One region of the Lysinibacillus irui genome, then DNA from elsewhere that is predicted to be linked to it. Evidence: riboswitches for the same ligand, from Rfam matches in the RefSeq annotation. Region 1 holds a riboswitch; the other holds the start of a gene.

Region 1 (16,815 bases):
TTCGATACATAAAAAAGGTGCACCCACTAATGGATACACCTTATCTTTATTTTAATATTGCAATAACATATTAATAAATACAACGAGAATAACAATCGGTACAACGACTAACATTAACATACGATATGTTGAATAATAGCCCTGCCCCATTTTACTACCCATTAACAGTTCTCTCTTCACAAATTCCTTATCCACTACATAGGCAATAAAGATCGCAATAAACAAATTCCCCAATGGCAACATTAAGTTGGACACTAAAAAGTCGGTTGCATCAAAAATACTTTTCTCGAAAATAGTTACATCCGATAAAATACTAGAGGAAAGTGCTGCTGGAATGGCAGCACTGAAAACGACTACACCTAATAAAAGTGTCCACATCGGACGAGATCTCTGACTATTTTCCATCATGGCTGCTACGATAATTTCATATAAACTGAATGATGATGTTAATGTAGCAAATAAAAATAACAATAAAAACATGGCTAAAAATACTTCCCCGAATGGCATTTGACTAAAAGCAGTCGGTAGCACCATAAATAGTAAACCTGGTCCCGCTGCCGGCTCTAAATCAAAGGCAAATACAACAGGGAAGATCGCTAGTCCTGCCAAAAAAGATACTAGTACAGTTAGTAGCACAACAGAGCCCGCTGAGTTTGGAAGACTAACATCTTTTTTTAGATAGGAACTATATGTAACAAGACAAGAGAATCCTACTGCTAGTCCAAAGAATGATTGCCCTAGTGCTTCTAATAGTGCCTTCCCAGTAATATTAGAGAAATCTGGCCATAAGAAGAATTTTACTCCCTCCATCGCACCATCTAATGTAACAGCTCGCATAACAAGAACAATGAACATGATAAAGAGTAATGGCATCATCCATTTATTAGCTTTCTCAATACCATTTTGTACACCTAATGAAATAATTAGTACATTTGTTAATGTAAACAAAGCTAAGCCCACTAGCGTAATCCAAGGGGTCCCTATAATTTTCCCAAATAATTCAGCTGAATCAATTGCTGGATCTATCACAGCGCCAGCTACACCTAGGCCGCTGTAAATGAAAATCCAACCACCAACAACACTATAAAAAGTTAATAATAAAAAACAACCAAGCACACCCATTCGGCCTATCCATGCCCACCCTGGTTTTGACGGAGCGATTTTTTTATACGCAGTTATCGCCTCTGATTGCGTACCACGACCTAAGACATATTCGGATAATAGCATGGGCAAACCAATTAACAATGTAAAGAGCACAAAAATTAGGAAAAATGCCCCACCGCCACTCTGCCCTGTGACATACGGTAGCTTCCATATCGCTCCTAAACCAATTGCAGCACCAGCTGACGCTAAAATAAAACCTAATTTACTTGACCATTGTCCTTTTTTTCCACTCATCTCTTCAAAACTCCTCAAACATTCTAAACTCAACTCTATTTTACATGAAAATATGCCTTTCGACTAGGTAATAATCATAAAGAACTAGATTACTAGCATTTTCTATTACTTTTTTCTATTTTTACGCTCCGATTTTTATCTCTCTCACTTTAGCCAAGCTACCTCCCATCCAGTTTAAACCACAAAAAACCTCGAGCAGTCCATCCACCCGAGGTTCATCTTCAATTATTTCGTTATATACATTGAGCGCTGGCGGTCGATCCACTTGCGCATTGTTGAAAATAATAAAGCCATAATAGCTGTTAATAAAATACCCTTCACAATGTTGAATGGTAAAATCCCAGCGACAATCATTTTATAAAGTGAGTCTCCTACAACTGGTTCCATTCCTAGGAAATATGTGTACATTGGTAAAAATAAAGCATAGTTTAAAACGCTCATTCCCACTGCCATCACTATTGTCCCTGTCGCTAAACCTCCAATAAGGCCCGCAATCGATTTAAAACGATTAAAAATAAAGCTTACTGGCAAAATAAATAAAATACCTGTTGCAAAGTTGGCAATATGACCTACCGGCACCCCAGTTGGAGTACCTGAGAAAATCCAATCCAACACATTTTTAAATAATTCTACTAAAATACCAGCTACCGGTCCCATTGTGATGGCTGCTAGTAAGGCAGGCATATCACTAAAGTCCACTTCCAAAAATGCTGGGAAAGGCGGAATAGGGAAATTAAAAAGCATTAATAAAAACGAAATACTGCTCAGCATACCAATCGTAATAAACGATTGAAGTTTAACATTTTTCTTCATAGAAAACTCTCTCCTCTTTGCTGATTCAATCTCGCAAGAAGAAAGGTGACGATCTTTCAATTGTTAGCATGAAAAAACCCTTATGCATCTAAAGCACAAGGGAGAAAGGCATGACGAATAGGCGTCAATATAAACTATTTTTGAGCAGCGTTTAAAGCCATACGAAAAAGCGCTCAGTCACAGTTTATTTCATAACAATGAATGACGATCGTACCTCCATCTTCTCCCATCCAGACTTTAACTGTCGGCCTTGGAATTGCACCAAGTCAGCCATGCAAAAAAATTTGCACAGGTCGCGGGCTGAAGAGTTTAGCATAAATCTCTCGAGTTAATGAAAATTCATTAACGATTTACAACTCTATTACCGCCGGTCGGGATTTTCACCCTGCCCCGAAGATGAATCATATTATTTTGTTCTACAGCCTTACTATAATGAATTATTAAGAAAAAGTAAATAGTTCTGCTCAAAAAATTCCGATTAGATTTGTATGTATTGCAAAAAGAAATAGGGCATTCCTACGTTGTAGGAATACCCTATTTCTTTTATCTCTTTGACTACGGCATATATTGTTTATTTGGTCCTACAGGCTTTGGCAAATAATTTTTTAAATCGAATCCTTCCCAGCTTTCCTGAACAACATTATCTAAGCGTAACTGTTGATCAAAGCTAGCAGCAGTTAGCATCATGGCTTCGATTAATTGTGTAGCTCGAATTGGCTCCAAGGATGTTAAATCAAGAGGGATGTCAAATGTAATGACTACACCATCCGCTTCCTCTTTTACTGTGTATGTCACGTTTTCAGGAACAACTGGCACATAAACATCATCATTTTTATTTTTCATCTGTGTGAGTGCCTCTGTCACATTAGCAAAGGTTTGACGGAAATCTGGAGATAAATATTCTGCTCCATTTGGATCCTTGTATAAATAATAATTATAATGTTTGGCACCTGTTAATGACATAGCTTGACTTGGCTCACCATCTTGGGAAAACTCATAAGGCGTACCATCTTCATTTTGAATCTCTACTTCTGTATATTCAGAATCTGAGAATGTATCTTCCAAAGTTCCTTTGTATTCATTGACGGTAGCTGAAGCAACATCATAATCATTGTCCTTAGGTAAAACATGAACAAGCTTATCTTCCTTCTCCTTTAACTCACCTTTATAAGGATGATAGTCTGTAAACCCTTTAGCTTCCTCATCTATTTGAGGAGCGTATTTTTCATACATCTGTAAAGTAGAAGGTTTTTCAGTTCCAAAATCAGTTGCAACACGCTCATTTGGAATTACATATGTCATAGGAACACTTTCTGCGTCTCGTCCAGCTAAACCAATACGAAAGACAACAGCATCTTTGACATCTTCTTCATAGACAGATGACCGTAAAGATAAAATACGCTCATGCTCTGTTACAATATTGGATTGGAGCACCTCATCCTTCGCAGATGCATCTTTTGTAGCACGATCTTCCTGTAAAGTAGAGTACGTAGCTGTTTCAGCCGTACTAGCTTGATCTTTCTGTTCAGCTTGATTATTCATTACCATTGAGCCTACGAGTATTGTTAACGCAAAAACTGCTGCCACACTCATAAAAAATGGTATTTTACGAAACTTAGATTCGGTTGATCGTTCTTCTTGTTTCAGAGAATTACTTTGTTGCTGAGTTTGTTCATCCTCTACTGGTTGTTGAATTGCTTCTTGAAGGTGAATATTATCCTGCAAGCGAGCATCTGCCATTAACCGATTTAATATGTCTTCTTTTGAACGGTGGTCAGAAAGCTTAGGGGCATTGTTCAATACATGTTCAAGCTGCTCATCATCAAATGGCTTATGCGTCATTGCCGTTTCGCCTCCTGTTCTTTAATCGGCTGTAGCTGTTGCCTTAAAAATTTAATGGCTCGATGCTGGGTTGTTTTTACCTTAGCTTCTGTCCAATCTAGTATTTGCGCAGTTTCTGCAATAGATAAATCCTGAAAATAGCGCATAATAATGACCATTTTCTGGTCACCTGTACAGTTTTCAAGTGCTGACTCGACTTGCATAAATTCATCACTGGCCTGTAGCATATCTTCCGGTGATGGTGTGGTTGAATGGAGCTGTTCCGTTTCCCAGTCAAAGAAATCAAGTGAATGCTTTTGGCGTACAGCTTGCTTTCTGAAATGATCAATTGCTACATTTTTAGCAATAGCAAAAAGCCAGGTCTTCTCACTGCTGTTACCTGCAAATTGATCATATGAGCGCAACACTCGTACATAAACTTCATGCGCTAAATCTTCAGCGAGTGTACGGTTTTTTACTAAATATATTAAAAACTGGAACACGTCCTGGTGATATGCATCGTATAGTCGATGGAACACGGAGTCATTCAAAGCACTCCACCCCCGTTCTATAGTATTTGTCGTCTTACATTCATAGAAGTTACAGCCAATTAATAGCAATACATGTTATTAATCGAACGGTAAATAAAACGTGAAGGTTGTACCTTCTTTCAGCACACTATCTACCATGATATTACCTGAATGTGCCTTTACAATATTTCGAGCAATGGCTAAACCAAGACCCGTTCCTCCTTTAGAGCGAGTACGTGCCTTATCTGCTTTATAAAAACGTTCGAAGACATATGGTAGGTCCTCCTGTGGAATGCCGTGCCCTGTATCTTGCACAGAAATTTTAGCAAAGGTTGGCTCCTGTTCAACCTTTACAGTGACAGCCCCTTCATCAGTATGTCTTAATGCATTATCAACTAAATTTGTGAGCACTTGTTCAATGCGATCTTCATCCATATTAATCATGGCATCGTCGTTAAATTCACTGTCAAAGATCAAGCGAACATGCTTTTCTTTTGCTACTTGGGCAAATTTTTGAGTAATACGTTCAAATGTAGAATTAATTGGTAATTCATCTTTATAGAGGGTCATATGCCCTGATTCCATTCGTGCCAAATCTAATAAATCTGTTACAAGGCGACCCATTCGCTTCGATTCATCATAAATAATTTTAGTAATTTCATTGCGCTCTTCCTGATCTTGAATAAAATCATCATCCATCAACGCTTCCGAGTATCCTTGCAACATGGCAATCGGTGTTCGAAGCTCATGAGAAACATTCGCAATAAAATCCGATCTTAGTTTTTCTAAGCGATGTTGTTCAGTCATATCACGAATAACAGCGACAGCACCACGTATCATTTCTCCACTATAAAGAGGACTAATAGTAAATGTATAATAATTGCCGTCCATTTCAATTTCCTCTTCTAACTTATCCTCAAACATCAGCACATGATCAAGCATATGATAAAGCTCAGGTGGAATTGGTTTAGCACTTTGCGAGCCTTTGTTGACAAACCATTTTTGCATAAGACGTTCGGCTGGTGGATTACTTAATAATATTGTACGGTCACGATTAAATGTAATCACAGCATCTGTCATAGATGTCAAAATATTTGAAAGCTGTTCATTTTCCTGATTGATGACCTCTAAATTATGTTTTAATTGACGTCCCATTTGGTTGAAAGCAACCGCAAGCTGACCAATTTCATCATTTTGGGTCGTTGGCATTTTTGCTTCAAAGTTACCTTTAGCAATTTCAAAGGCCAACTCACGCATTTTTCTAAGCGGTGAAGTAATACGTGAAGAAAGGAAAAACGCAAAAAATGTTGTCAATACAAATGCTATAAAGGCCGCTAAAAAGACAATTTTCGTTGTTTCCTTAGACGTTTTATGTAACGCATCTGGGCTTTGGTAGATGAAGACAGCTCCATGTACTGCGTTTTCAACATTCAATGGGAAACCAAGCACAACATACGATTCCATCTTTTCTGGAACAGTAGAAGAAGGCATCATCATTTCTTTAATAATGGGTTCATCAGATTGAAATACTTCATGGAAAGATTTGTTAGCTAAAATGGTGTCTTGTATTTCTTTTTTATTTACACCTTCTTGCATTGCAAAAGAGACTTCCACATGACTTATAGCAATCAATGCATTGGTCCCTGTAGGTAATATATCTTTTAATAATTCTGAAGTGGATTCTGCTGTTTCATTGTCGTCCACTATACTTGCCACTGTTGCAGCCGTTTGACGTAATGAAATTTCCGCTTGCTGCATGTGGTAGTTTTGAAGAAATTCTAGCATCAATACCGTGAAAACAAATAATACAAATGAAACGAGAAGCAATATGGTTACCCATAGCTTCCCGACAACACTATTCCATATTCTATTCATTGACAACCTCAAATTTGTAACCAACGCCCCAAACCGTCACAATCATTTTAGCAGCGTTTTCTGAAACCCGGTTGAGCTTTTCACGTAATCGTTTCACATGTGTGTCAACTGTACGTAAATCACCAAAGAAGTCATAATGCCAAACCTCTTTTAGTAGTTGTTCACGGTCAAATACTTTGTCTGGCGATTTCGCTAAGAAGTATAATAATTCGTACTCTTTAGGTGTTAAATTGACCTCAATTCCCTCTGCTGTCACGCGGTGTGCATCATGATCGATCATTAAATGCTGGAATACCACTAAATCTTTTGAAGAGGATGCATTTGTCGCTGGTGAGAACGCCTGTGAACGACGTAAAATAGCTTTCACTCGTAATACGACCTCACGAGGACTAAACGGTTTTACAATATAATCATCTGCACCAAGCTCAAAGCCTTGTACACGATTCGCTTCTTCGCCTTTTGCAGTTAATAAAATAATCGGTGTTGCTGCACGTTCTCTAATTTCCGCACATACTTCTAGCCCATCTTTTTCAGGCATCATAATATCAAGTAAAATACAGTGATACTCTTTTTCTAAAGATTTTTCGATCGCTTGTTCACCATTTTCTGCTTCGTCAACAAGGTATCCTTCACGCTCTAAATACATTTTTAATAAGCGGCGAATACGATCCTCGTCATCTACTACTAATACTGAAATATTTTCTGACACTTTCACGATCCCTCTCTTCCAATCTTTCTCTAACTTCTATTGTACATGGTGTGACACATATTGAAAAGAAAAGAAAGCCTCTTCGCTACAGCGAAAAGGCTTGTTGCTTCACAGGTTATGCATAGGAGTGTAAACCTGCAAGAATTAAGTTAACAGCAATTAGGTTGAATAAAATGATCCCGAATCCAATTAATGCTAACCAAGCAGATTTTCGACCTTCCCAGCCTTTAGATAGTCGCAGATGTAGGAATGCCGCATAGAATAACCATGTAATAAGAGCCCAAACTTCTTTTGGATCCCAACCCCAGAAACGACTCCAAGCAATTTGTGCCCAAATCATCGCAAAGATTAAAGCACCTAGGGAGAATACAGGGAATCCAATTAGCACTGAACGATAACCAATTTCATCAAGTAATTGTAAATTTACACGTTTAACGAGTGGTTGGAAAATGGCACTAATTCGACGACGAGCGATTAATCGAATTAATAAATATAAAACCGATCCTACCATTAATGACCAAACAACAGTTGTTAATTTTTTCGCATTAATTAAAGCTGGCATTTCTACTAATGGTGACATGCCATGTTCTTCAACAGCTTCATACTCATTCATACCGAAAATTGGCGGTAAATTATAAATAATTTTTCGCGTTGTTCCTTCTTTATCAACATAATTATAGCTAGACTCATAATCCATCGCACTAAATGTAGATGTCACCGCAACAAAACCAACCACTACTACAAGACAGTACATCACGGCTTCTAACCAAAAACGTTGTTTAGAAGGCTTTGTTAAATCGACTACTTTTAATAAGTAAATAAGTCCTGCCACAGCACTAATGGCTAAAATAGATTGCCCTAATGCTGCCGTTATAACATGAATGGTTAACCAATGACTTTGTAAGGAAGGTACTAATGGACTTACTTCTTTTGGGAACATCGCGGCATAGGCAATAATTAAAAGTGCTACAGGTAAGGCAACTAATCCAAGTGCAGTCAAACGATAAATAAAATAAATTAAGATAAACGCGCCTACAATGAACATACCAAATGCCGTTGTAAATTCAAACATATTACTTACTGGCGCATGACCTGTATAGATCCAACGCGTAATAAAATAGCCAAGCTGAGAAAGGAAACCAATAATTGTTACAACAATGGCAAGCTTACCCCATTTTCCTGTATTCTTACCAGTAGCATTCGCTTGCTTAATGGAGCCACCAAATAATAATGTTGCAACTAAATAAGCAATAAATGCTACAAATAATAGGTTTCCACTTAGGTCAATCAAACTCATAAGGTGTTGTCACCTTCCTTTTCTTTATTGCCACCATTTGTGGACTCTTCGCTAGCCTCATTTTTCTCTAACTGGTCTATATACGGAGGCAATGTAGCAAAGGCTGTTACAGCATCTAAATCCTTTTTCATGCTGAACATATTTTTATTGACATGGGCAGCCATTAACACGCGGCCATCTGGTTCTACTTGAAGCCATAAACGTCTGTGATTCCAGTAAGAACCTATCACAACACCAATCATAAAGATGACACCCCCGACAAATAAAATAGGAATTGTACTATCTTTACGGACCGTAATACCTGACATATCACGCATCTCTGCTGCTGCAAACTTCATTCTGTACTTATTTTCACCAAGCGGCTCTAACGGAGGTTGCATAATTTCAACAAAACTTACTTCGCCTTCTGGTGTTTCTGGCGTTGTCATTTTAAATAAAAATGCTGGATTATTTGGAATTGAAGTTTTTGTTTGTGGCTCTCCGTTTTCAAACCCATCAAAATCTGGTGTATAAACAAGAATTTGTACTGAAGAACCATTACCTAAATCGTATTCTTTTTTAGGATTAGTTAAATCAATTTCTACTTTACCAAGTGATTTTTCTGTCGACTTATTGATTAATTCAAAATTCATTTGTTTTAATTCATTTAGACGATAATCCATTTGGTAAAGAGCGAAGCCATCTTCTTTTAAAGGATGGTTTACACGAATCGAATAATCTTTTACTTTTTCTAGATTTTCTGTATCACCTGGTAGTGCGTCATCAGGCTGTTTGTATAGTGTAATATCTGTTTGGAAATTTTTCGCAACAACATTCACACCCTGTTTGACTTGCTCTCCCTGTGGTTTATTATCATGAGTCTCTAAAATGAAATCACGGTTTTCAATGAAATAACCGTCCATGCCAGTAATAGCACGTGTCTCTCCCTCACGAACCCAAATCGATTCATCGACATAGAAGCCCGGGACAAGACGTAGCATGACTCCACCTAAAAAAATAATGAGACCGACATGGTTTATGTACGGGCCGTAACGAGAAAAGCGTCCTTTTTCAGCTAAGAGAGCGCTACCATCTCGACGAACAGAATATCTCATCTCAGTCATTTTTTGTGCTACTTTATCAAGCGTTTCCTCTGCACTACCAGTCACTTGCCCTTCCGCGACAATGCGCTGACGCTTCATAAAGCTTTCATGTCTTTTCACACGTTGATTTTTTAATGATTTATAAAGTGGAATTCCTCGGTCAAGACTCGCTACGATTATCGACACAGCCAGCATACCAACTAAAATTTGGAACCACCATGAGCTATATAAATCCGATAAGCCTAACGTGTAATAAATTTTACCGAATGTACCATATACGTCTGCGTAATAAGCTCCTTTCTCCATATCAGAAGCTTTTACGTAAAACTCTTGTGGTAGTAATGTTCCGATTGAAGCAGCAATCAATGTGATAATAATTAAGGTAATACCAACTTTAACACTCGAGAAGAAATTCCATATTTTATCGATGATAGATTTGTTGTATGTTTTTGAACGAATGGCCATGCCATCATATCGCATATCAACTACTTTATTTTGCTTTTCTTCTTCGGTTAAAGGACGACCACATTTCTCACAGAGCTTCGTGCCGTATGGGTTACTATGACCACAAGCACAAATGATATTTTCCATCGTCATTTACTCCTTATTTCGGCTTCACTAATTCCATGAACGAAGCGATATTTTCCTCCGTCATTTCACCTGTGATAATTTTCGCTACTTTGCCTTCTGGATCAATTAACACTGTAGCAGGTAATTGACCTACATTGTATGCAGTCATAACACTTTTCGTTTTGTCAATGACTACTGGGAATGATAAATTATAACGATCGACAAAATTCTGCACTTCAAAGTCTGTTTGCGCAATATTAACAGCTAATGTTTGTACACCTTGATCTTTAAACACTTGATACTGATTATCCATCGCAGGCATTTCCTTCTCACAAGGCTTACACCAAGTTCCCCAGAAGTTTAAAAATACCCCTTGTCCTTTATAATCAGACAATTTATGTTTTTCACCATTTAAATCTACTAACGTGAAGTCAGGTGCTTCAGACCCTACTGCCACTAACTCTACTTTTTCCTTTGTTGCTGTTCCATAAACCGTGTACCCAATTGCCAATGCCAGCACGGCTAAAATGACCGTTCGCAGTACGAGTCGCTTTTTCTTTTTCTCCAAGTTAATAAACCCCCTATCAATTACGACATAGCGTAATTTTGTAGACGTGAAGCTTTTACATTTTAAAGACCCAGATAGAACTTTTTCATTTTATTTACGTCTTTGAGTATGTAAAAACTTCTTTCACATGGACGTCAACAATACCAGATTAAAATGTGCTACAGTTCTTTTTATGCAAACTGTTACTAGGTGTACTATTCTCACCTATTATAGCAAAATGATACAAAAACACTTAGCTATTAATTATGAATGATTTATGAACGATTTCACCACAAAGAAAGTGTAAACATTTTTAATACCTTTCGAGGTATCTAACCTTTCTTCAGGGAAGTTCTTTTAATCAAGCTTTCCTGTTTCTGCTAAGACACGCAATTGTTTTACTTCATGCTTTGTCAATTCACGGTATTCACCTGGGGCAAGGCCATATAAATCTAAAAATGCAAAGCGTTCACGCTTTAATTTAACAACAGGAGTACCAATTGCTTCAAACATACGGCGCACTTGGCGATTGCGACCTTCATGAATCGTAATTTCACAAATCGCTTTGCCTGCTTTTTCATCAAAGGATGTCATACTAACCTTAGCTGGTGCTGTCTTACCATCCTCTAATTTAATCCCTCTTTGAAGCTTTTTAAGCCCTTCAATTGTTGGAACACCTTTGACACGAGCGATATACGTTTTATCAATTTTAAACTTTGGATGTGTCAGCATATAGGAAAATTCTCCATCATTTGTCAATAACAATAATCCAGATGTATCATAATCAAGACGACCAACTGGGAAAATACGTTGCGGAATATGATGAAATAAATCTGTGACAGTTTTGCGTCCTTTATCATCTGTTACAGCTGAAATTGTGCCACGTGGTTTATATAGTAAGAAATAAACCTTATCTTCCTTTTCAAGTTTCACACCTTCTACTTCAATTGTATCGGAATTAGATACCTTTGTTCCTAACTCACGAACAACTTCACCGTTTACTTTTACTTTACCTTCTAAAATCAATTGCTCTGCCTTTCGCCTTGAGGCAACTCCTGCATAGGCAATGACTTTTTGTAATCTTTCCATTTTTTCACCTCTAGTTTTCTTTCACATTGACACTTTCGTCACCATTCGATTTCAACCTCATGAATAGGGTTATTTTTCCCGCCAATCTGTGAAAATTATGTCATACTTTTAAGCATTATTAAAGAAAAACAAATTTCACATTTGTTATTAGAGTATTCGTAATTATCTATCTTCTGTTCATTCACCAAATTAAGGAAAAACTTTTTTATCAGTCCTAGATAGTAGTATGCTCTTTTTACCAGAAAGCAAATCGTTCCTAAAAAATGTTTATATAAACTATTTGTACTTCCTTTTTTCTAACAAAAAAAGCTACCACACGGCAGCTTTATTCAAACACATTTTCAATTGTTAATCCACGTTGATTTAACTCAAAGGAAATAAAGTTTTTTGCTAGCATCAATTTAGTCGATGTAGGTTCTTCAATTGTGGAACCATCTTTTAATGTAAATACCAGTCGCTCAGGCTTTGTCGCTCCATCTTTTTTTACATTTACTTGCTCAGCTTTCACTATTTCTTCCCAGGCGACAAAATCCTCTTTTAAACTAAAAAATTGATTCATATGAATACCATTTGAATCCATTACTTTATAGTGATTAAAGCTCAAGGCAATGAAGATTAAAGCAATTAAAAAGGAAGTAATCAGTATACCACGTTGAATACTTTTACCTTTTTTAGTTTCAGGTATGATCAAATAATTTATTAATAGTGCTAGTGCCATGAACAATAATGCGGCCATAAATATTATATAAGCTTGCAAGTACGGTTCAAAATAATAAACCTCTTTTGGTCGATAAAACCACTCTTGAATCGGAAATAGTAGAATGACAGGGATAATTAAACTTGATAAGAACAATACAATGATTATCCCTAATTGAATCTGTCTACTATTTGTTTCAACAGAAACACTCCTCAAATATTCCTCCTCCTTTTTTAGAAAATTAAGACTATTAACCTCATTATCATCTTACCAAATTTACCCTCAATTAATCAATTAATGTAAAAAATCAGCGTCTCGTTTTTCAACGATTCGCTGATTCAACTTTTACAGGTGTAGCATAAATACGGTTTTCCCCAATAAAGATTGACAAGACAGCTTCCTTACGTTTCCTTGAAACATGTAGAACTTGCCGTACTTGCTCTTTTTCTTCTTTATTTAATTGTAGGCGTATAGGCTGTTCTAAACGAATCGCCAATTTCTTATTAACGTTGTATTTCCCTTTTTTCACTACTGTTTCAAGACTATAATCTTGCCATACTTTATTGGATAGTCCTCGATGCACATTCCAATCATCTGATTCATTTAATGTTACGACAATACATGTTTGCCCGTCCTTTTGAAAGGCGGTTGCAAGTGTACGCCCAGCAACTTTTGTAAAGCCTGTTTTACCAGCAAAGGCCGTACCTGTGGCTGATTTCAAAGAACTGACAGGTTGCTCCGTTTCATCATCAATGTCTGCAGCCATCCCTGAGCCTTCTCTTAATAAACGATGTTTATTTTCCCACAGCATTCCGTTTACCGTATCCGCCCGATAAAGAACAGTTGAAGCAATTTTCTCAAAGGTTTTATTTTGCAGGGCAATTCTTAACATCTCTGCAGTATCCCTTGCAGACGATAAATGTTCTTCATGATGAAGGCCAGATGGATTCATAAAAACTGTATTAGAAAGACCCGCAATTACAGCTCTTTCATTCATTAATTTAACAAAGCCCTCCACAGACCCCCCCACATGCTCTGCTAAAGCTGTGGCAGCATCATTACCTGAACGTAACATTAAACCATATAATAACGTTTCTACTGTCACCGTTTCGCCAGCCTGCAAATAAATGGAACTGCCTTCAGACATAGCAGCTTTCGGTGAAATAACAACTTCATCTTGGAGATCACTATTTTCGATTGCCACCAGCGCCGTCCAAATTTTCGTTAAGCTAGCAATAGGTAATCGCGCATCGCTGTTAGATCCTATTAAAACACGTCCTGTTTCTCCATCTAAGACAGCATAGCCACTTCCACCTCTTGCATAGCTGGTTTGTGGGAGCATTACCATTAGCAAAATAATCATAAACAGTGTAAAACGAAATAACCGAAGCAACTAGCCACTCCTTATTCAATATGATAGGAAAATATAGATTTATATTTATGTTGAAGGCTAGGCATTATACCTAACAAATTACTTTGAACCACTAAACGTCTCTTGAAATTTAGTCATAAATAAATCTGTTTCTTGTTCAGTTTCCATAAGGTCTTCATCAGGTAGAGGTGGCATTTCATCAATACTATTCAAACCAAAATAATGTAAAAATTCTTTAGTTGTCCCGTATAAAATGGCACGTCCAGTTCCCTCAGAGCGCCCTACCTCTTTAATTAATCCTCGTGAAACTAATGTTTGGATTGGTCGTTCACACTTCACACCACGTAAATCCTCTATTGCCACACGGGTAATTGGTTGTTTATAAGCTACTATCGCTAATACTTCGAGGGAGGCTTGGGATAAAGATTGGGCCGTTGGGTTCTCTACTAATCTTTGAATCGTATCAGCAAACTCTGATTTTGTAATTAACTGATAAACGCCCGCAATTTCTTTTACAGTGATTCCTCTAGTTAAATCCTCGTCATAAGCTTCTCTCAAGGCACTCATCGCCTGAACAATGAGCTCTTCCTGTTCCCCTAAAAGTTGTGATAATTGTTTAATCGTTAAGCCATCATCTCCAACAACGAATAATAAGGCTTCAATTCTACTCTGTAACATCAATGTTTTCGTCATCTTCCCATTCCTCCTTCTGTAAGGTAACAGTTAAATCTTCAAAGTTACCATTTTGCTCTACGATGACGACCTGTCGTTTCATCAATTCAAGAAGGGATACAAACGTCAGAATAAGTGTCGGCTTATCTTCATAGGGAAAAAGCTCGAAAAATGATGCACGTCCACCTGTTGATCGTAAAGAATCAACAACTGAACGCATTTGATCTTTTACTGATCGTTCCTGTCTAGCAATTGTTGTTTTTAAAGGTTTCTTCAATTTTTTTCGGCGCATTAATTTTTGGAATGCACCAAGCATGTCATAAATATTGACATTTAAATCAAACAAAGCCATTTGTTCATCTGAGGCTAAACCTGTTAAATCAGCAGGTGGCCTAGTAAATACCTGCGATCGGTCAGTTTCAAGTTCTTGCAAATTGCTGGCAGCTTCTTTGTATTTTTTATATTCGATTAGTCGTTGCACCAGTTCTTCACGCGGGTCAGGTCCATCCACTTCTAATTCAGCGTCTTCCATTTCTCCTTCATGAATAGGCAAAAGCATACGACTTTTAATAGCCAGCAATGTTGCTGCCATCACTAAATATTCACTCGCTTCATTTAACTCCAGTACTTGCATAGCATGTATATGGTCGATATATTGTTGTGTAATTTCAGCCATTGGGATATCATAGATATCAATTTCCAATCTGTGAATTAAATGCAATAATAGATCAAGAGGCCCCGAAAAGGCATCTAGTTTTACTTCATAAGACATTATTTTACCACCCTGTGATTCTATGTTCTTTTAGTATAGAGGAAAGGAGTCCAAAATGCATCCACAGCATCATACTTTATTTATAGATTACTGTGCATATTTTAATGGCAATCAGGATTTTTTTGAATGCCATGAAGTGCTTGAGGAATATTGGAAGAAAATTGCACCAGGTGATAAATTGCATCCTTTAGTCGGCTATGTGCAGCTTGCAACAGGTTTCTATCATTGGCGACGTGGTAACAATACTGGCGCTGTCCGAATTTTAGAAAAGGCACTTCATAATTTCAAAAAAAATGAAGGTCATATTTTTTTCCAGGAAATTGATTATCATCAACTCCTAACACAAGTAACAACAACCTTATCTGCCATTAAAGCAGGCAAGTCCTTTCAAGCTTTTCAACTCCCTCTTTCAGCAAGTTTACTGGAGTTAACCATAACACGTATACAGCTTTTGCCTTCTAGTAGCTCAACCTATCTTCTTCATAAACATATGCTACGAGATCGCTCACATATTCTTGCAGAGCGACAAGAAAGCAAACAAAGAAAAAGCAGACGTTGTTAATCGTCTGCTTTTTCATCGATACAATGGATACATTTTTGAACGAAGCTTCGTGTTTCATCCGTAGCGCGTACACTTTCATATTGGCCAAGTTCCGCTACTTCCTGAAGCATTTCCGTTGCTACACCCTCGCCCCTATAGGAGGGAACAACTGATACATGCTGGATTGTAGCCGTGTTATCCTCATCGATTACAAGCCCTACAATACCAACATATTCATCATTCTTTTTCCATAAATATAAAACCCAATGATCATCATTTTCATAGGAGTGGATGGTCTCTGTAAGCTTTTTTACGTCTTTTTCGTTAGGCATAAATGAAAGTAGCCCCATTGCTATTTTCTCTAAAGCTTTTTTATATCGAATTAACATATTTGTCTATTCCCTCTTTTTCTAGCTGTACATAATCTTTGACTATCCTACACGATTTGTACTTTTACCGCAAGCCAATTTCTGTCTTACGAACCAGGTCCGAGAATACCTTTAGATGCCAACACCCAATAGACAACGCCCCACAACAAAATAAAAGTTGAAATCGACGCTAGCAATACCCATTTATTTTTCCTCAAATTTACTCACCCTTTTTTAAAGTTAGCGGGAGATCGTTTTGCACAATATCTTCATAACTTTCACGGCGAATAGCTAGTTGATGCTGTCCATTCTCTACAAACACAACAGCCGGTCTAGGTACACGGTTATAGTTACTAGCCATTGAATAACCATAGGCACCAGTACAGAAAATAGCTAAGATATCACCTGAAGCTGCATCTTGGAGTTTAGCATCAATAATTAATTTATCGCCAGATTCACATAATTTACCAGCAACTGTATAAAGTTCATTTTTTGGCGCATTTGCTTTACTTGCAATGACAGCCTCATACTTAGCATCATATAATGCCGGGCGGATATTATCACTCATTCCACCATCAACAGCAATATATTTTCGCACATCTGGCACTGTTTTTTGTGAACCGATTGTATAAAGAGATGTTCCTGCATCACCTACAAGCGAT
Region 2 (16,815 bases), 240 kb from region 1:
ATACCCTTGCTCTGGTGATCATTCTTGGCTCCATTCCGCTCATACCCTTGCTCCAGGTGATCCTTATTGGTCAAAGCCGCTCATACCCTAGCAGTCTCTCGAAAGAATACCTCGTATACTCGCGACAGATTCGTAACCCATTTGCTTTTTCTTTAATAGTATAAAAGTGAGTAGAAGGAGGAGTCTCAAGTGGAAGGTGTAGTGTTTGATAGGAAGTGGATTGAGGATCATTTTGAAGCACTTCCATTATGGCAACAGTCTGCCTATAATGACTTTGCTGCCACGATTGCTGATGAAGCAAATACGTTTCCGTGTGTACCAGCCAGAATGGGCTTTTTATCTAATCATTTACGTTATAGTTTTGTTGGCGATCCACGGGAGGAGCAATCGATTAACTTGCTAGCTCAGTGCTTAAAGGAATACGCGAAAGTCTCGCGATCTTGTGGAAAATATACAACCCTTACAGTGTTTTTTCATGCCCCTCTTGATATGCTAGAAAGCTTTAAGGTGGAGGATTATCAACAGTTATTTTGGTCAGTCTTAAACCATTTAACCAACATAGATGAGGTAGCTTGGCCTGAAGAAATACCGACAGATCCAGTCCATAATGAATGGGAGTTTTGCTTTAACGGGGAACCCTATTTTATTTCTTGTGCTACACCAGCACATAAATTGCGGAAGAGCCGTCATTTTTCTACTTTGTTAATGGCCATTCAACCTCGCTGGATATTTAATGATATAAACGACTCTACTGCATTTGGACAAAAAATGAAAAAGCTCATCCGCCAGCGCATTGCAGACTATGACCAAATTCCAGGACATCCTGATTTAAAATGGTATGGACAAGAGGATAGCTATGAATGGAAGCAGTATTTTTTAAGTGACGATAATCAAAGTCCATCAAAATGCCCTTTTTTACGGATGTCAAAGGAAAATGGTTCATTGCGTAATATTCCTTTGCCTTTTCACGACGAACCAGGTCGCCAATCCAATTAGAACAATAAAGAGCAGGCTCACGTAAAAACCGAGTCTGCTTGTTTTTTCGCCTAAAGTCCCAGACACCGTCACTATAATGAGTAATATCCCTATATTATTTTTCACATAGGCCCACTTTGATAATGCCATGAGCTTCCTATAGGTCACTAAAATAAAGAGCCAGTTGTAGATTAGCATTAAACCCGCTGCGGTAATTAAATATTCAAAAATTTTTTCTGGCATCAGAAAGCCAATAACAATCGTGATGACTAAACCACTCGTTAAAAAAATAAAGGCGGGAAATGGCACTTTCATTTTCCCTTTTTTCGCCAAAATATCTGGAGCATCTTGATCCTCTGCCAGTGTTATAAGAATGGTGATAACCGCGTAAAGCGAAGCGACCATTGTTGAAAAACCAGCTATGATTAATACACCATTAAAAATATCTGCTACAAAAGGTATATGATAACCATGAAGTGCTGTGATAAAAGGGCTTTCATCTATCGCAAAGTCTTTCCATGATACAAGTGCCAATGCAAGTGCAATAGCTAGGATAAAGATGATTGTTATGACAACAAGCATAATTCTTCCTGCTTTCGGCGCCTCTTGCGGATTTTTTAAATCGATAACCATTAACCCCATTACCTCTATTCCTCCATAGGCATAAAAGGCATAGAGCAGTCCAAGCCATATTCCTTTCATTCCTTGTGAAAAAAAGGATTCATAATTAGCTTGTAATGAATCCAGAGTTGCTGCTTGCGTGCCTTTCAAGATGATAATAACGGCAACGATAATAAACATGATAATGGCAGCAGCTTTTAAAGCTCCGAAGATATTTTGGAAATTTTCAAAGCCCTTCATACCTGTTAGAATCACGACTAATCCTAGTACGGCATAAATCGCTGCAGAAATCCAGAGTGGCAGTGCTGGAAACCAGAACCTCGTAAAAATCCCGAGCGCCATCAGCTGACTTCCCATGATTAATAACTCTGACATCAAGTATACCCAGCCATTACTGAACCCTGCCCATCGTCCAAAGGCTTGCTTGGCATAAGTACGAAAGGAGCCTTTATCAGGGTTTTCCACAGACATTTTGACAAGAGCATCATAAACTATATACGTGCAAATGGCTGCTAATAAAAAAGGAATGAGCACGGCTGGTCCGCTTTTATGAATGGCCATACTTGTTCCAAGAAAAAAGCCTGTTCCTAATGTACAGCCGATACCGAGAAGTGAAAGCTGCCACCAAGACATTCTACCTTTACTTGTTTTTGATGTCATTATTATCAGCCTTTCATTACGTTCTTACCAATGGCATTGTCATGCATCGAATTCCACCACCGCCTTTTTCAAGCTCTGTGACATCAACCTCAAGCAAGTTCTTTTTCTTTAGTAGTGGATGTGCCAATAATTGCTGTTTCGATGCCTGTTTGCTAATCACTAATGTTTCAGGATTTAGGTTAATAAAATTAATATCAGGGATTGTCTTATAGGAGTCTAGCCAGAAAACTTCAAAACCATGATGCTTTAAAAATGATTCCACCATATCAAAACGTCTGCTTTGCGCTTTCAACACCTGTACTGGAAAATAACGAACAAAACTTTTAGCGATGACCAAATTCTTGTTCACAACATTACAATTCATATCTAAATGAAGCGTATCATTGCTTTTTGGTAAATCAATGACTGCGATTTCAGAAAATCCCTCATGTAAAATAGTTTCCATTATACCTTCGATAGCCTCTATTGTCGTTCGCATACCGAGATTAATAAGTACAGCATCCTTATTTAAAATCAACACATCTCCACACTCGAATGAATGTAGTGGTTGCAACATTGGCATCAATTGTTGGGGAAACCATTTTTCTAAAAGTGCATGAGCAAGAGGATATTCTGGTTGCCTTAGTGAGCTTCCTGCATTACCAGGTACTATTCGATTGCCGATGACACACGCAAGATCACGTACAAAATAACGGTTAATAAACTGTTCACTTAATAACTGCTGATCAATAGGAAGTTCTTTTGCGTAATCTATAACTTTAACCCCCTCGTTTTCTAATATCATCTTTAGTGCCATGAAGCTTTCCAGTGCCTTACTATGATTAACCGTATCACTCCAACCTACCTGCTCCGCTATCGTTAAATCTGAGACATCTGCAATTGAAGGTGCACAAAGCATGACAACCTTTAGCTCTTCATGCTCTGACCAACAATTTACTTGGAATGAATCCACTCTATTTTCTCCCCTTTTTCATTAGCGTTACCATTGCTTTTTGGATTATACAAATATGAACATAAGCAGGATTTTTTCATTTTATGGTTAATTCATACAGAGGGAAAATCAATTAAAGAAAAGGATGTTATCATGGAATACTATAAATTTTTAAGACAATACGTAGGACATCAACCGATTATTTTACCTGGATCTGTTGTCATCATGTTAAATAGTGCAAACGAAGTGTTACTACAAAAAAGATATGATGGCGGCTGGGGGCTCCCAGGTGGCTTAATGGAATTGGGTGAGAGCTTAGAAGATACCGCCAAAAGAGAAGTGTTAGAAGAAACAGGTCTGATCATCTCAGACTTACAGTTACTGGGTGTTTTTTCTGGACCTGATTGCTATCTTAAAGTGTCAAATGGAGATGAATTATATTCTGTTACAGCTGTCTATTATACAAGAAATGTTCACGGTGATTTAGTGATTGATTACAATGAATCAGAGACGATGCACTATTTCTCACTGAGCCATTTACCACAAAATTTAACAGATCGTCGTTTTATTGAACCGTATAAAGCACAATTATTACTATAGAGAGAAAACATATTGTTCTCTCTCATAGTTACGTAAAATATTCTAGTTTCGCTTGTGGAAAGAACTTTTGCATATAGCCATATAAATGTTCTTTAATATCTTCCTCTTCTTCTTTTTGATAAATATATTTGCCAATTCCATATTTGCCCCATTTATACCTTCTCACAGTTTCGTCGAGTTCTAGCTTCGTCATCGGGTAATTTTTTTCAATTACTCGTTTAGCTGGCTTTGTAAAGCGATGCTGAATAAACTCAAATGTGATATCATCGCGTACATCCTTAGGTAGCTCTGCATCTAATCGTTCAAACATATGGTAATATCCTTCCTGCCACCCTTCATGGAGATAAATAGGGGCCACAATAAATCCAAGTGGATATCCAGCTCTTGCCACTTTACCTGCCGCCTCTATGCGCTTCGCAAGTGGGGATGTACCTGGCTCAAAATGTTTGATGACATAATCTGCATTAACGCTAAAACGAAACCTTGTCTTGCCATTATGATTGGCATCCAATAGGTGGTCTACATGATGGAATTTCGTAACAAACCGCAATTGGCCAAGCTCGCTTTGCCCAAAATGCTCAATAGCACGTTTCAATGTATGTGTTAAATGATCAATCCCTACAATATCAGAGGTACAAGATGCCTCGAAGCGTGTGATTTCAGGAGCTCTTTCGGCCATGTAATGATCAGCTTGCTCTAGAATTTCATCGACATTTACATACGTACGAATATAAGGTTTGTTGCCCATTGTCGTTTGTAAATAACAATAATGACAATGGCCCATACAGCCTGTTGCAAATGGAATGGCATATTCTGCTGAAGGCTTCGATGTATCAAACTTTAACGTCTTTCTAATCCCAACCACTAAGGTGGATTTAGCTACGCGATACTTTTGAAAATCATTGTCTCCTGGCAGATTTCTTACTTGATTGTGCGACGTCGTATAGCGAATTTCAATCCCCATTTTCTCAAACTTCTCTTTGAGCTCCTGCCCTAATGGATACTGAAGTGCATCGGGTTCAAAATAGACAAGCTGAGGTGTAAAAGGCTTTATCATGTCCACCTCCTAGTGAAAATACTGATGATAGGCTTGTTCAGCTGCCATCTCACTTGAAAAAATTAACATATCATTCGTGATCGGATAATAGGTTTCGAATAAAAATAGAGCTAGCTCCTCTGGTTGCTCTGGATGATTGACTACCGCCGCTTCCTGTATATTCGCTACATCCTGAATATGTGGATTGCGATAAAAAATATAAACTATATCACCAGCATTATATGGTTGTTGCATCTCTTCACCTTCCTCTGTCTTTCCATTAGTTTGGTGAAATTGCATAAAAATTATGTCATAAAAAATTTTATTGGCAATATACATAAATTTGTATATCACCAATCTAGAAATATAGAATAATACAGAACTTTTTAAAAATTTGGTATAATCAAGAAAAGGAGGAATTTATATGATTAAACAATCCATTATAGAAAATGTGCTTGAAGCAGCTCTCGCTACAGGTGGTGATTTTTCTGAAATCTTCATTGAAGATAAGTATGCTAATGAATTCGTTTTACAAAGCGGACAAATCGATCAAAGTATTGCTGGACGTGATTTTGGTATTGGCATTCGAATTTTTTCAGGCCTTCAAAGTATCTATACCTACACTAATGATTTTTCAGAGGAAGGCTTATTGGCAGCAGCCAAACGAGCAGCACTAGCTATCAAAGGTGGTGCGTCAGGTACTATTCACCCTCTTCATAAGGAGATGGTGACACCTATTCATCAAATCCTGCGTATGCCTAATACTGTGGAGCACAGCAGGAAAACCGCTATCATGCGACAAGCAGATTCAATCGCTAGAAATTATGACCCCCGTATTAGTCAAGTATTTGTCCGTTATTTAGACGAACAGCAGAACGTACTAATCGCTAATTCTGAAGGTAAATTTGTAGAGGACACACGTATTTATAGTAGGCTGAGCATGCGAGCAACTGCTGAAGAAGGTACTGAAGTGCAAACAGGTTTCTATGGTCCTGGTGCCCATGCAGGCTTTGAATTTATTGAAAGACTGGATCTTAATCATTACGCAGGAGAAGCTGCACGTATTGCTGTAACGATGCTTCATGCAGATGAATGTCCAAGCGGAAAATTCCCTGTCATCATTGATAATGAATTCGGTGGCGTTATTTTCCATGAGGCTTGTGGCCATGGCTTAGAAGCAACAGCTGTTGCTAAAAATAATTCTGTCTTTGCGAATCGTATTGGGGAAAGAGTGGCTCCTGAAATTGTTACATATATTGATGACGGCACACTTCCGAATGAATGGGGTTCGCTTAATATTGATGATGAGGGAGAAAAAACAAGGAGAAATGTTTTAATTGAAAATGGTATTTTAAAGGGCTACCTAATTGATAAATTTAATGCTCGACGCATGAATGCGCAGCCAACAGGCTCTTCACGCCGACAATCCTACCGATTTAACCCAACATCACGCATGACGAATACCTTTATCGCACCTGGCACATCTACGCCAGCCGATATTATCGCTTCTACAGAATACGGAATTTATGCAAAATATATGGGTGGTGGACAAGTTTCCCCTTCCACTGGTGATTATAATTTTGCGGTAATGGAAGCTTATATCGTCAAAGATGGCAAAATTGAACGACCTGTGCGAGGGGCAACCCTTATTGGCAATGGAGCTAAAACATTGCAGCTAGTTGATCGAGTTGGCAATAATCTTGCACACGGAGCCGGCATGTGTGGATCACTTAGTGGTAGCCTTCCTGTCAATGTTGGTCAGCCGATGATTCGCGTGAGTGAAATAACTGTTGGTGGAACAAAGGGGGAATAAACTATGAGCATTACACAATACCAAAAAAATCTTTTACAACAAGCAGTAGAAGCTGGATTAACAGAAGCAGAAGTCTATTATGAACAGAAAACTTCATTTCAGTGCACACTTTATGAAGGTGAATTGGATAGCTATGAAACATCAGACGATGGCGGTCTCAGTCTTCGAGGACTCTATAATGGAAAGATGGGCTATGCATATACAGAAAAAGTAGATGATGATTCTATCGCTTTTTTAATTGATCAGGTGAAAGCCAATGCGGATGTACTCGATGAGCCTGAAGATCTCTCTATTTTTGAGGGTAGCGAGGAATATGCTCAACATTCTTTTTATAATGAAGAACTAGAAGCAGTGAGTATTCCAGAAAAGATTGAATGTTTAAAGGCTATAGAGCAAAAAATCAGAGCGTATGATCCCCGCATTATAACGCTCGATTATTGTATACTTCAATACTATTCAACTGAACGTGCTTTAGCGAATAGTAATAATTTATCTTTATCACATAAGGAAAACGGCTTAGTCCTCTTCCTGTCCACAGTTGTCAAGCAAGGTGACGAATTAAAAGCTGGTAGTTATTTGAAAATGACAAGAGATTTTCATTCCCTTGATGTAGATGCTATTGCCAAGGCTGCTGCTGAGGAGGCTCTCGCCCATTTAGGTGAGCAATCCATCCCTTCAAGCAAATATCCCATCATTCTCCGTCATGATGCCGCAGCGGAATTACTAAGTACCTTTATGCCGATTTTCTCCGCTGAGAAGGCACAAAAAAATCAGTCATTGCTAAAAGGCAAAGAAGGACAGCAAGTGGCTTCTGACATATTGTCACTCATCACTGTACCGTATCATCCTGAAGCGTTATCAGGAGGCAATTTTGATGGTGAAGGTGTTGCCACTAAACAACAAGCCATAATTACCGATGGCACATTACAAACACTCTTGCACAATCGAAAAACAGCCAAAAAAGACGGCTGTGAGTCAACAGGTCATGCACAAAGAGAATCTTATAAGGACACTTTGTCTGTCGCCCCACAAAACTTTTATATTGCACCCGGCCAAGAGACACAGGACTCATTAATCCACTCTTTAACTGAAGGTGTGCTTATTACGGATCTATCAGGACTTCATTCAGGAACAAATAGTATTTCTGGTGATTTTTCAGTGGCAGCTAGAGGATTCCATATTCAAGATGGTCAAATTGCCTCACCAGTCAAACAAATGACCATTGCAGGTAATTTCTTCACATTATTAAAAGATATACAAGCCATTAGCTCAGATCTGTACTTCTTACCAAGTGGCCATGGTTCGCCCTCTTTCATTGTTAAAGAACTAGCAGTAACAGTAGAATAATAGAAGAGCGAGCCATCCATACTTCCGGAGGCTCGCTATTTCAATAAAAGACATGTTCTCCATTTTTTATTCCGGGTTCTTTATTACAATAGTTTGCTTAGAATTGCTTTTTCATCTGTACCTGCTCTGTCGTCACCTTTAGGCCATTCTTTAATAAAAAGCTAGTTGCGGGATTATTAGCTAAAAAGTTAACAGCCGTCATTTGGACTGGACATGTTGTGACGCTTTCGAGAAAGTTGGGTAGTAAATTTTGATGTCGATCTTCAAGTATCTCTAATTGGTAGAGTAGTATTCGCTCCACTTCACCACTATCATTCCAAACGGTTTTGTATAGCATATAGCCCAGTGCTTTATTATCGTCGTTATAAAAAATCTTGGCTTCTCCCTGTTTCACACTCTGCCAGCTACATTGCCACGGCACATCTTCCTGATAGAACGGGAAATGGGGTAGTTGCTCAGGGCGAATAGTTTCTATATGAATGCGAGCTGTATGTTCAAATTCCCCTTCATATTCCCCACTTAAAAATAGCAACTGATTGGAAATAGCATAGCCATATTTCTCATATACCGCAATGGCTACCTTATTTTCTTTGATCGCTTCCAACGTAGCGATCTCCACCTGTTCTCGCTCGTAGATAGCTAGGGCTTCTTCCATTAATAAATGGGAAACTCCTTTACCACGATAGTCTGGTGAAATACCTGTGCCACCATTCCAAGCAGTTTTCTTGCCATTGACGATACGGAAACCGTTTAGAACGATTGCAATTGGTTCATCCTGGTCAAAAATAACAATAGAATGCGTTGGAGACAGCCCCTCCCCAACTAATCGATGCAAAAACATTTCTGCCGTCATGTTGATTTCAACAAAATATCCTTCAAAGCCTTTATTCCATGCTTTCAATACTTCCTCTAACGTGCACTGTGAAACAGTTTTGATCTTCATATTGTCCCTCTTCTCAAATGGAATCTATTTTTGCTAAATCTTCTAAAGTTAATTTCTTCACAATATCATATCCTTGACCTGGACCTTTTGGCCGTATTACTACCGTTCCCATATCGGGGAGGATGCCAAGTCCCACATCTCTAGGAAAGCTATGGCCAATGATTACACTGTTCATGCCCTGTGGCGGAATTATTTCCAGCATAGATGAAAGGGCTATTAATATTCTAGTTTGCTCACTGCTAGGAAGATCGCCACCTAACTTATAGATGTCATACAAAAAGGGCACAATTTGTACATCGTAATTTGGAAATGCCAGCCGAGCGGTTTCAATTGTTCGACAAAATGGACTTGTTGCAATAGGAGAAAGGATAGGGATTTGCCAATAACGTAGCATTTGACCAAAATAAACAGCTTCCCTACGCCCTTGTTCTGATAAGTTTCTCTGATTTTGACAACTATGAAATGTACCATAGGGTTGATCTACACCAACCGTTGCTGCCCCATGCCTTCCATACAAAATAAGCCCGCCCTTTTTCATTAATGCCAGGAGGCTCTTTTCCATTTTCTTCATCTCCTCCATCATATCACTTTATACTTTGTAATGTATGTCCTACATATTAAAAAAAGCTCCCCACAATTGTTTTGTAGAAAGCTTTTTTCCTGTTATTTTATTGGTATATTAACAATGGCAGTCGTTTCTAAATGTGTTGATGAATCGATCGAAATATGACCATTATATTTTGAAACAATTTCTTTAACTATAAATAATCCTTGTCCTCTTAGTCTACCATTCTCAAGTTTTTTCGTTGAGAAACCTTGTTTAAATATTTGGTCAGGATGAGCAATATTTGGACCTGTATTGGTAATTTTAAATTCATATTGTGCTTCATCTGCTCGACAGCAAATCATTATTTTACGTTGTCCCTCCGGTAACTCTACTGCAGCATCTATGGCATTATCAATTAAGTTCGATAGAATCTTGATTAAATCTGTCGTTTTAATCTTATTAAAGTCATCTTGAGAGATAGTAAAATCCATATCGATGTTATGATTCTGTGCCGTTAACTTTTTCGTTTGCAATAATATGGATAAACCTGGATGATCAATATTTAACTTTAATGATTTAATTGCTTGAACCTCTTTGGATAGTGAAGACAAATATTGTTTGGCTTGCTCAGTCTTTTCTAATTGAAGAAGACCGTGTAATACTTGAATATGATTCGTAAAATCATGACGTAATGATGACACCGACGTAATCAATGCTTTGATTTCTGCTTGATATGTGTCTTCAGTAGCACCAACTTCTTTCGCTACTTCCTTTTGATACCATCTCTGTAAAAATAAAAAAGAACCAATGACAATTAAAATAAAGACTCCATTAAAGATAAAAATAAATAGATTGTCTTCAATGACTTTACCTTTAATACCATTTAAAGTATCTGCGCTAATATCAATACCTAAAAACCCAATAATTTTCCCATTGTCATCTTTGATGGGTGCGCCAACTGATAAGTAGGAACCATGTATAGAGTCATGTATGACCTCTGTAACATAGGTTTCACCGTTATAAGCTTTTTCAACTTCCTTCGCGGGAACGGTACAAACTACCCCAATTTCGAAGCCCTCTCTCATTTCTTTTGGCATCCCTGTAATCATGGCTGTCGATACTTCTGGATTATCCACCTTTAGGGTGTAAACAAATAGTGCACCCAGTTTTATTCTTGCATCGTTTAAGTAGCTTCTTACTTTCCAATAATACGCATTTTCCTGTGGATTATTCAAAAATTGCTGATAAGCATCCGTATCAATAGATGAAGCAATGGAACGGGCAGCCTCTAAACTTTGATTGGCAATCGACTCCTCAACGGTCTTTTTAATTTTTACATAGGATGTAAAGATGTTTAAACTTGTAAACAAACATAATAAAAACGTTGATAGAATTAATATTAGTTTTACTTTTCGATTTTTCATATAAAACGGGACTTCCTCATCTATAAATATTCTAGAATATTATTATATTATAATTAACTCTATTGTATCGTTTGTATTGCGAACATTGCTTGTATATCCTACATAAATTAAAACATAAAATCAAATTTTATTTTTCCATTACTAAAATTATACACTTAACAAATAGTTTAATAATCCTTAACAAGAAAGTAAACTAAAAAGGTAAATAGTAACGTTTTATGTCTCTTTTCACTAAAATAAAACAAAGAAAAAGACCAGGTACTAACAATACCTGATCTTCTTTGAAAAGTTATTTATTTTTACTTGAAGTACGTGTTCGATCTTGTGGCTTTAAAAAGGAAGGTCGCTTGCTATAGCCCTTTGGAGAAACACGTAATAAAGATTTTCTAATATTGCCTTTTTCAAAATCTGCACTAAAGTTAATATATGGTACACCTAGTACTTGCATATTTGCTGTATACAGTAGAATGAAGAAGACTGAAATAAAAAACCCAAATAAACCCAAAAATGCAGATGCAATAATGATGATTAATCGGAAAATACTCATAGCTGTCACGAATGATTGATTAACAAGTGTAAAAGCAGCAATACTTGAAATGGCAATCACCACAATCATCGAAGGGCTTGTAACACCAGCTTTTATCGCAGCATCGCCGATAATTAAGCCACCTACCACACTAACGGAGCCACTGACAGCACTGGGTAGACGTAAGTTCGCTTCACGAAACAGTTCAAACATAAATAGCATTAGTAGTATTTCTAAAATCGTTGGAAATGGTAAACCCGTTCTTGACTCTACAACCGTTGCAAGAAGTAGAAAAGGTAGCTGTTCTTGATGGAAAGTTGTTAATGCAAGCCAAAAGCCGGGTAATAACATACTAATCATTATGCCTACAATTCGTAGCACTCGTTCCATTGAACTGACAATAATAGGATATTCATTATCTTCTGCCGATTTAAAAAGCAACATAATATTTGTTGGTGTAATCATGGCATACGAAACACCATCAATCATGAGAAGTATTCTTCCCCTAATCAATGCCTGGACTGCAAAATCTGGTCTTCCGGTATAGTCATGTCTTGGAAGAATCGTGGCAGTTTTCTCGATTGCTTCCATTAATAAATCACCATTGACAACGATATCCGTATCAATCTTTTGTAATTGTAATCGAATTTGCTCCAGCATATTGAGGTTCACAATATCTTCCATAAAAAGGATCGCTACTGTAGTTTTAGAACGTTTACCAATTTCTAATGTCTCGACACTAAATGAATTGGTTGGTAATCGTTTTCTTAACAAAGCAATATTAATGAATATATCTTCAATAAAGTCATCTCTAGGTCCTTTAACTACTAATTCAAGTGTTGTTTCTCCAGGCTCTCGGTTAGGTCGTTTTGAAATATTGCTCGAATATAATAATTGATTTTCCTCAAAATACAATAATACGTGGCCCTTATAAACTCTTGTCAGTATATCCTCTTTCGTTAGTACCTTTTGAAGATAAGGAATTTGTAAATGCTGTTCTATTTGTTCTGCTAGCATTTCGTCAGAGCTATTATTTAATAAGTCTTGAACCCGTTGAACAATCACTGTTTGAAGTATTTGCTCGTCTACCATCGCATCACAAGTTATAAAATGTACCGTATATTGCTGAAATTTATACTGTTGGAATATCACATCAGCAGAGCGTTGAAATAGTGATTTCAGCATTTTCAAATTAATCATTTGTTCCATTGATGAAATACTTCTCATCTCCTACTGAGCCAGCTCAAGATTAGTACATTTATGATAAACAACTTTCAATAAATACACTTAAGCATATTTTTCCCATGGATATTAAAAATATTCAAGAAAACAAATGATGTGATGGCTATTAGAACATGTTCTTATCCAATCATTTTTTTCAGATTTGCCATTTCAATTGCTGACATTGCAGCATCATAGCCTTTATTACCAGACTTCGTGCCAGCACGTTCAATTGCCTGTTCAATATTTTCTGTTGTGACAATACCGAAAATAACAGGGACATTTGTTGTTAAGGACACATTGGCAATACCTTTTGCCGACTCATTGCACACATAGTCATAATGTGTTGTTGATCCACGAATAACAGTTCCTAATCCAATAATGGCATCATATTTCTTTGTTTCTGCTAATTGCTTAGCAATAAATGGAACTTCAAAAGCTCCAGGAACCCACGCTACGTCAATAGATGCTTCATCTACTCCATGTCGTGTTAAACCATCCATTGCTCCATCCAATAATTTGCTTGTAATAAACTCATTAAAACGTCCTACTACTACCGCTATTTTTAAATCTGTTCCAATTAATTGTGCTTCAAATTTTTTACCCATTGTTCTTTCTCCTTTTTAAATAGATATTGTATTTTCTGTTGTGAATAACCGATTGCGATAGGCAACCAATGCTTCTATCGATATCATTTTTAAGCCATGTTGAGCTGCGTACTTTGTCAGCTCTTCAAAACGTAGCATCTGTCCATCATCACCCATGATTTCGCAAATAACACCCGCAGGCACACTCTGGCAAAGCTTTGCTAAATCAACAGTTGCCTCAGTATGTCCTCTACGCTCTAAGACACCGTTATCCTTTGCAATTAGAGGAAAAACATGGCCAGGTCGACGAAAATCAGTTGGCCTTGCTTGATCTTCAATCATCTTTTGAATTGTCAACGCGCGTTCAAAGGCACTAATTCCTGTCGTTGTTTCTTCATGGTCGATACTGACCGTAAATGCTGTTTGATGGTTATCTGTATTGTTCTGAACCATTGGATGTAGATCTAGCTTTTGTGCTAGCTGCTGTGAAATAGGCGTACAAATAAGACCTCTACCATAGGTTGCCATAAAGTTAATTGTTTCCGGTGTGATGAATTCAGCAAGCGCTAGAAGGTCCCCCTCATTTTCTCGATCTTCATCATCAACTACCACAATTATTTTGCCTTGCTTTAAATCTTCTAGGGCTTCTTCAATTGCATGCAGCACTAGTGTCATCTCCTCATTTTTTATATTAAAAACCATGTTGGGCTAAGTAATCTCTTGTAATGGTTGACGTAACTTGTCCTTTTTTCAGTTGCTGCAAAATATACTTACCAACCAAATCTGTTTCGATATTTACGATTGCTCCAACCTTCTTCATACCTAAAACAGTTTCCTTATACGTATGCGGAATCAATGAAATAGTGACACTGTTCGATTCAACATGAAAAATGGTTAAACTCGTGCCATCAATTGTGATGGAACCCTTTGGAATACAAAAGCTTGTGAGTTCCTCTGATAACTCGATATCGATATAGACTGCATTAGCAACCGGACGCTTTCGTAAAATTTTCCCGATTCCATCCACATGTCCAGCTACAAAATGACCACCAAATCGCCCATTTGCAGGCATAGCGCGCTCCAAATTAACGGGATCTCCTATCGCTAGCTGCTGTAAATTAGTTGCTTTGACTGTCTCAGGCATAACATCCATGGTAAGTTCCTGCTGCGTAAAATGTGTCACCGTTAAACAAACACCATTGACTGCTATACTATCGCCAAGCTTTACATCCTCCACTATTTTGGGTGATTGAACAGTAATTTTCATACTGTACTTATCGCTTTGCACGGCTTTAATTGTGCCAATATCCTCTACAAGCCCCGTAAACATTTCTCCACCTTCTTTCTTTTTTTTGACAGTTTTTATCCGTCACTTTTCGGAGTGTTTCCGTTAATTTTAGTTTTCTATCCGTCATTTTAAACGTTGTATCCGTCTCCCTTCCTAGCTAACAAAAAAAGAAAAAACCCCTTTGACAAAGGGGTTTTGGGAGTATAAGACATCAACAAATAAGCCTATTTGGATTAACTTTTTTTCCATAGACTACTATCTCATTTGTTCTTCTCCCATCCAGACTATAACTGTCGGTTTTGGATTTGCACCAAATCAGCTTGCGCTCACGGACTTTGAATGACTTCATCACCGCCGATTGGGAATTTCACCCTACCCCGAAGAACATCTTCTATTCAATTAGTTTGTTCGCTAAATCAGTGAGATCTACTATGCATCTCTATCCTTGAGGTGGTTGTATTGCGTACTTGTTATTAAACGAAAACAAAAAAACTTCCCGCATAATGAATGGGAAGTTTGTAATAAATGCATAGTCAAATAAACCCTCTAAATTATTTTAAATTTAAAAAGTTTGCATTTATACCCTTCTCCCATCCAGACTATAACTGTCGGTTTTGGATTTGCACCAAATCAGCTTGCGCTCACGGACTTTGAATGACTTCATCACCGCCGATCGGGAATTTCACCCTACCCTGAAGGATATTTTTATTTAGCTAGTTCTAACAATAACACTATTTTATTATATTATCCATCCTTCTATCTTAAATTTTTCAAAAAAAGGGCCACCCCTTGCTTAAGAGGTGGCGAGTAGTACTGTTAATTTCTTATATTTCGAAGAACATAATCATCATAATTCCCTTGAAAAACAGTCACATTCGAAGGAGTAAGTTCAAGCATTTTACCTGCTAATTTATTTAAGAAATAGCGATCGTGTGAAATGCTCAATAATGTCCCCTCAAATTTTAAAAGTGCTTCCTCTAATACTTCTTTACTAAATAAGTCGAGATGATTGGTCGGTTCATCCAAGATAAGGACATTCGCTTTCTGTAAAATCAGCTTCGCTAAGGCAACACGAGCCTTTTCCCCACCGCTTAGAGAGGAAACCTTTTTAAAAACATCCTCTCCTGTGAATAAAAAATTACCTAGCACCGTTCGTACTCTTGCTTCTTCAATCGTTGGAAATGCACTCCAAACCTCATGTAGTACCGAATTATCGGGGTCTAATGTTGCCTGTTCTTGATCGTAATAGCCAATCGTAACACCATGCCCCCAAGCCACTACCCCACTATCTGGCTCAATCTCTTTAAGCAGTGCTTTAATTAATGTTGATTTTCCAACACCATTCGGCCCAATTAAAGCAACCCTATCGCCTCTGTATAAGTCAAAGGAAATATTTCGCAACAGCGTTTTTTGGATATTTTCTACCTTAAACGATATCTCTAAGTCTCTTACCTTCAATACTTCTTTATGCGATTTCTTATCCATAGCAAATGCCATTTGTGCATGCTTTAAATCTTTTTGTGGTTGATCAATCCGTTCAACTCGTTCAAGTTGCTTCCGTTTATTTTTAGCGCTTCTCGAAGAAGTTGCCATGGCAATATTCCTTTGAATATAATCCTCCATTTTAGCTATTTGTTGTTGTTGCATCGAATATTTTTTCTCTAGCAACTGACGATTCTTAGCTTTACTTTCTACATATTGAGAATAATTACCGCTATATTTTGTGCCTTTTGTACGCTCAATCTCATAAATTTCATGGACAAGGGCATCTAAAAAATAACGATCATGAGAAATAATTAAAATGGCCCCTTGATAGACACGTAAATAATTTTCAAGCCAATTTAATGTCTCGAAATCCAGGTGATTTGTCGGCTCATCCAAAAGTAATAAATCTGGTTGTGCTAACAGGATTTTGGCAAGAGCAAGCCTTGTTTTTTGGCCACCACTGAGCTTCTTAATCAGTGTATCGTTGGGGATGTCGCCAAAACCCATACCATTTAACATACTTTTAATTTTTGGCTCAATATCATAGCCACCTTGTTGCGTAAACCAATCCGCCTTGCCAGCATAGCGTGTCATTATTTGCTCAAATTTATCCGGATTATGGACTAAAGATGGCTCACTCATTTGCGCCTCCAGTTCTCGAAGTTCCTGTTCAACCTTTAGTAGCTCCGTAAATACCCCGAGCATTTCAGACCAAATCGTTTGTTCCATCTGCAATCCACTGTCCTGTTTTAAATAGCCTACTTTAACCCCTTTCCCCATGAAAATCTCCCCCTGATCGTATGGAAGATCT

What was found. A riboswitch is a leader RNA that binds a small molecule or an ion and turns the genes downstream of it on or off. The one in region 1 is predicted to bind FMN.
Region 2: another riboswitch for FMN. It lies ahead of ribE (riboflavin synthase); the one in region 1 lies ahead of OU989_RS05940 (ECF transporter S component).

What each region holds. Positions count from the first base shown of each region.
Region 1 is NZ_CP113527.1:1,235,687-1,252,501, reverse strand. Features, by position in the region: gene OU989_RS05945 (sodium-dependent transporter) at 52-1,398, opposite strand; gene OU989_RS05940 (ECF transporter S component) at 1,624-2,211, opposite strand; FMN riboswitch at 2,426-2,613, opposite strand; gene OU989_RS05935 (RNA polymerase subunit sigma) at 2,767-4,053, opposite strand; gene sigX (RNA polymerase sigma factor SigX) at 4,050-4,583, opposite strand; gene OU989_RS05925 (ATP-binding protein) at 4,662-6,437, opposite strand; gene OU989_RS05920 (response regulator transcription factor) at 6,430-7,146, opposite strand; gene ccsB (c-type cytochrome biogenesis protein CcsB) at 7,262-8,443, opposite strand; gene resB (cytochrome c biogenesis protein ResB) at 8,440-10,116, opposite strand; gene resA (thiol-disulfide oxidoreductase ResA) at 10,130-10,663, opposite strand; gene OU989_RS05900 (pseudouridine synthase) at 11,000-11,731, opposite strand; gene OU989_RS05895 (hypothetical protein) at 12,057-12,644, opposite strand; gene OU989_RS05890 (D-alanyl-D-alanine carboxypeptidase family protein) at 12,751-13,821, opposite strand; gene scpB (SMC-Scp complex subunit ScpB) at 13,900-14,493, opposite strand; gene OU989_RS05880 (segregation/condensation protein A) at 14,465-15,244, opposite strand; gene OU989_RS05875 (DUF309 domain-containing protein) at 15,300-15,806, shown strand; gene OU989_RS05870 (GNAT family N-acetyltransferase) at 15,803-16,174, opposite strand; gene lysA (diaminopimelate decarboxylase) at 16,374-16,815, opposite strand, start outside.
Region 2 is NZ_CP113527.1:1,470,811-1,487,625, reverse strand. Features, by position in the region: gene OU989_RS07170 (YqcI/YcgG family protein) at 190-996, shown strand; gene OU989_RS07165 (amino acid permease) at 940-2,256, opposite strand; gene OU989_RS07160 (arginine deiminase family protein) at 2,273-3,208, opposite strand; gene OU989_RS07155 (NUDIX hydrolase) at 3,341-3,787, shown strand; gene splB (spore photoproduct lyase) at 3,816-4,844, opposite strand; gene OU989_RS07145 (transcriptional regulator SplA domain-containing protein) at 4,854-5,078, opposite strand; gene OU989_RS07140 (TldD/PmbA family protein) at 5,248-6,636, shown strand; gene OU989_RS07135 (TldD/PmbA family protein) at 6,640-7,983, shown strand; gene OU989_RS07130 (GNAT family N-acetyltransferase) at 8,081-8,926, opposite strand; gene OU989_RS07125 (histidine phosphatase family protein) at 8,940-9,488, opposite strand; gene OU989_RS07120 (ATP-binding protein) at 9,590-10,897, opposite strand; gene OU989_RS07115 (spore germination protein) at 11,187-12,632, opposite strand; gene ribH (6,7-dimethyl-8-ribityllumazine synthase) at 12,785-13,252, opposite strand; partial or broken gene ribB (3,4-dihydroxy-2-butanone-4-phosphate synthase) at 13,307-13,906, opposite strand; gene ribE (riboflavin synthase) at 13,923-14,561, opposite strand; FMN riboswitch at 14,783-14,908, opposite strand; FMN riboswitch at 15,098-15,223, opposite strand; gene OU989_RS07095 (ABC-F family ATP-binding cassette domain-containing protein) at 15,336-16,815, opposite strand, start outside.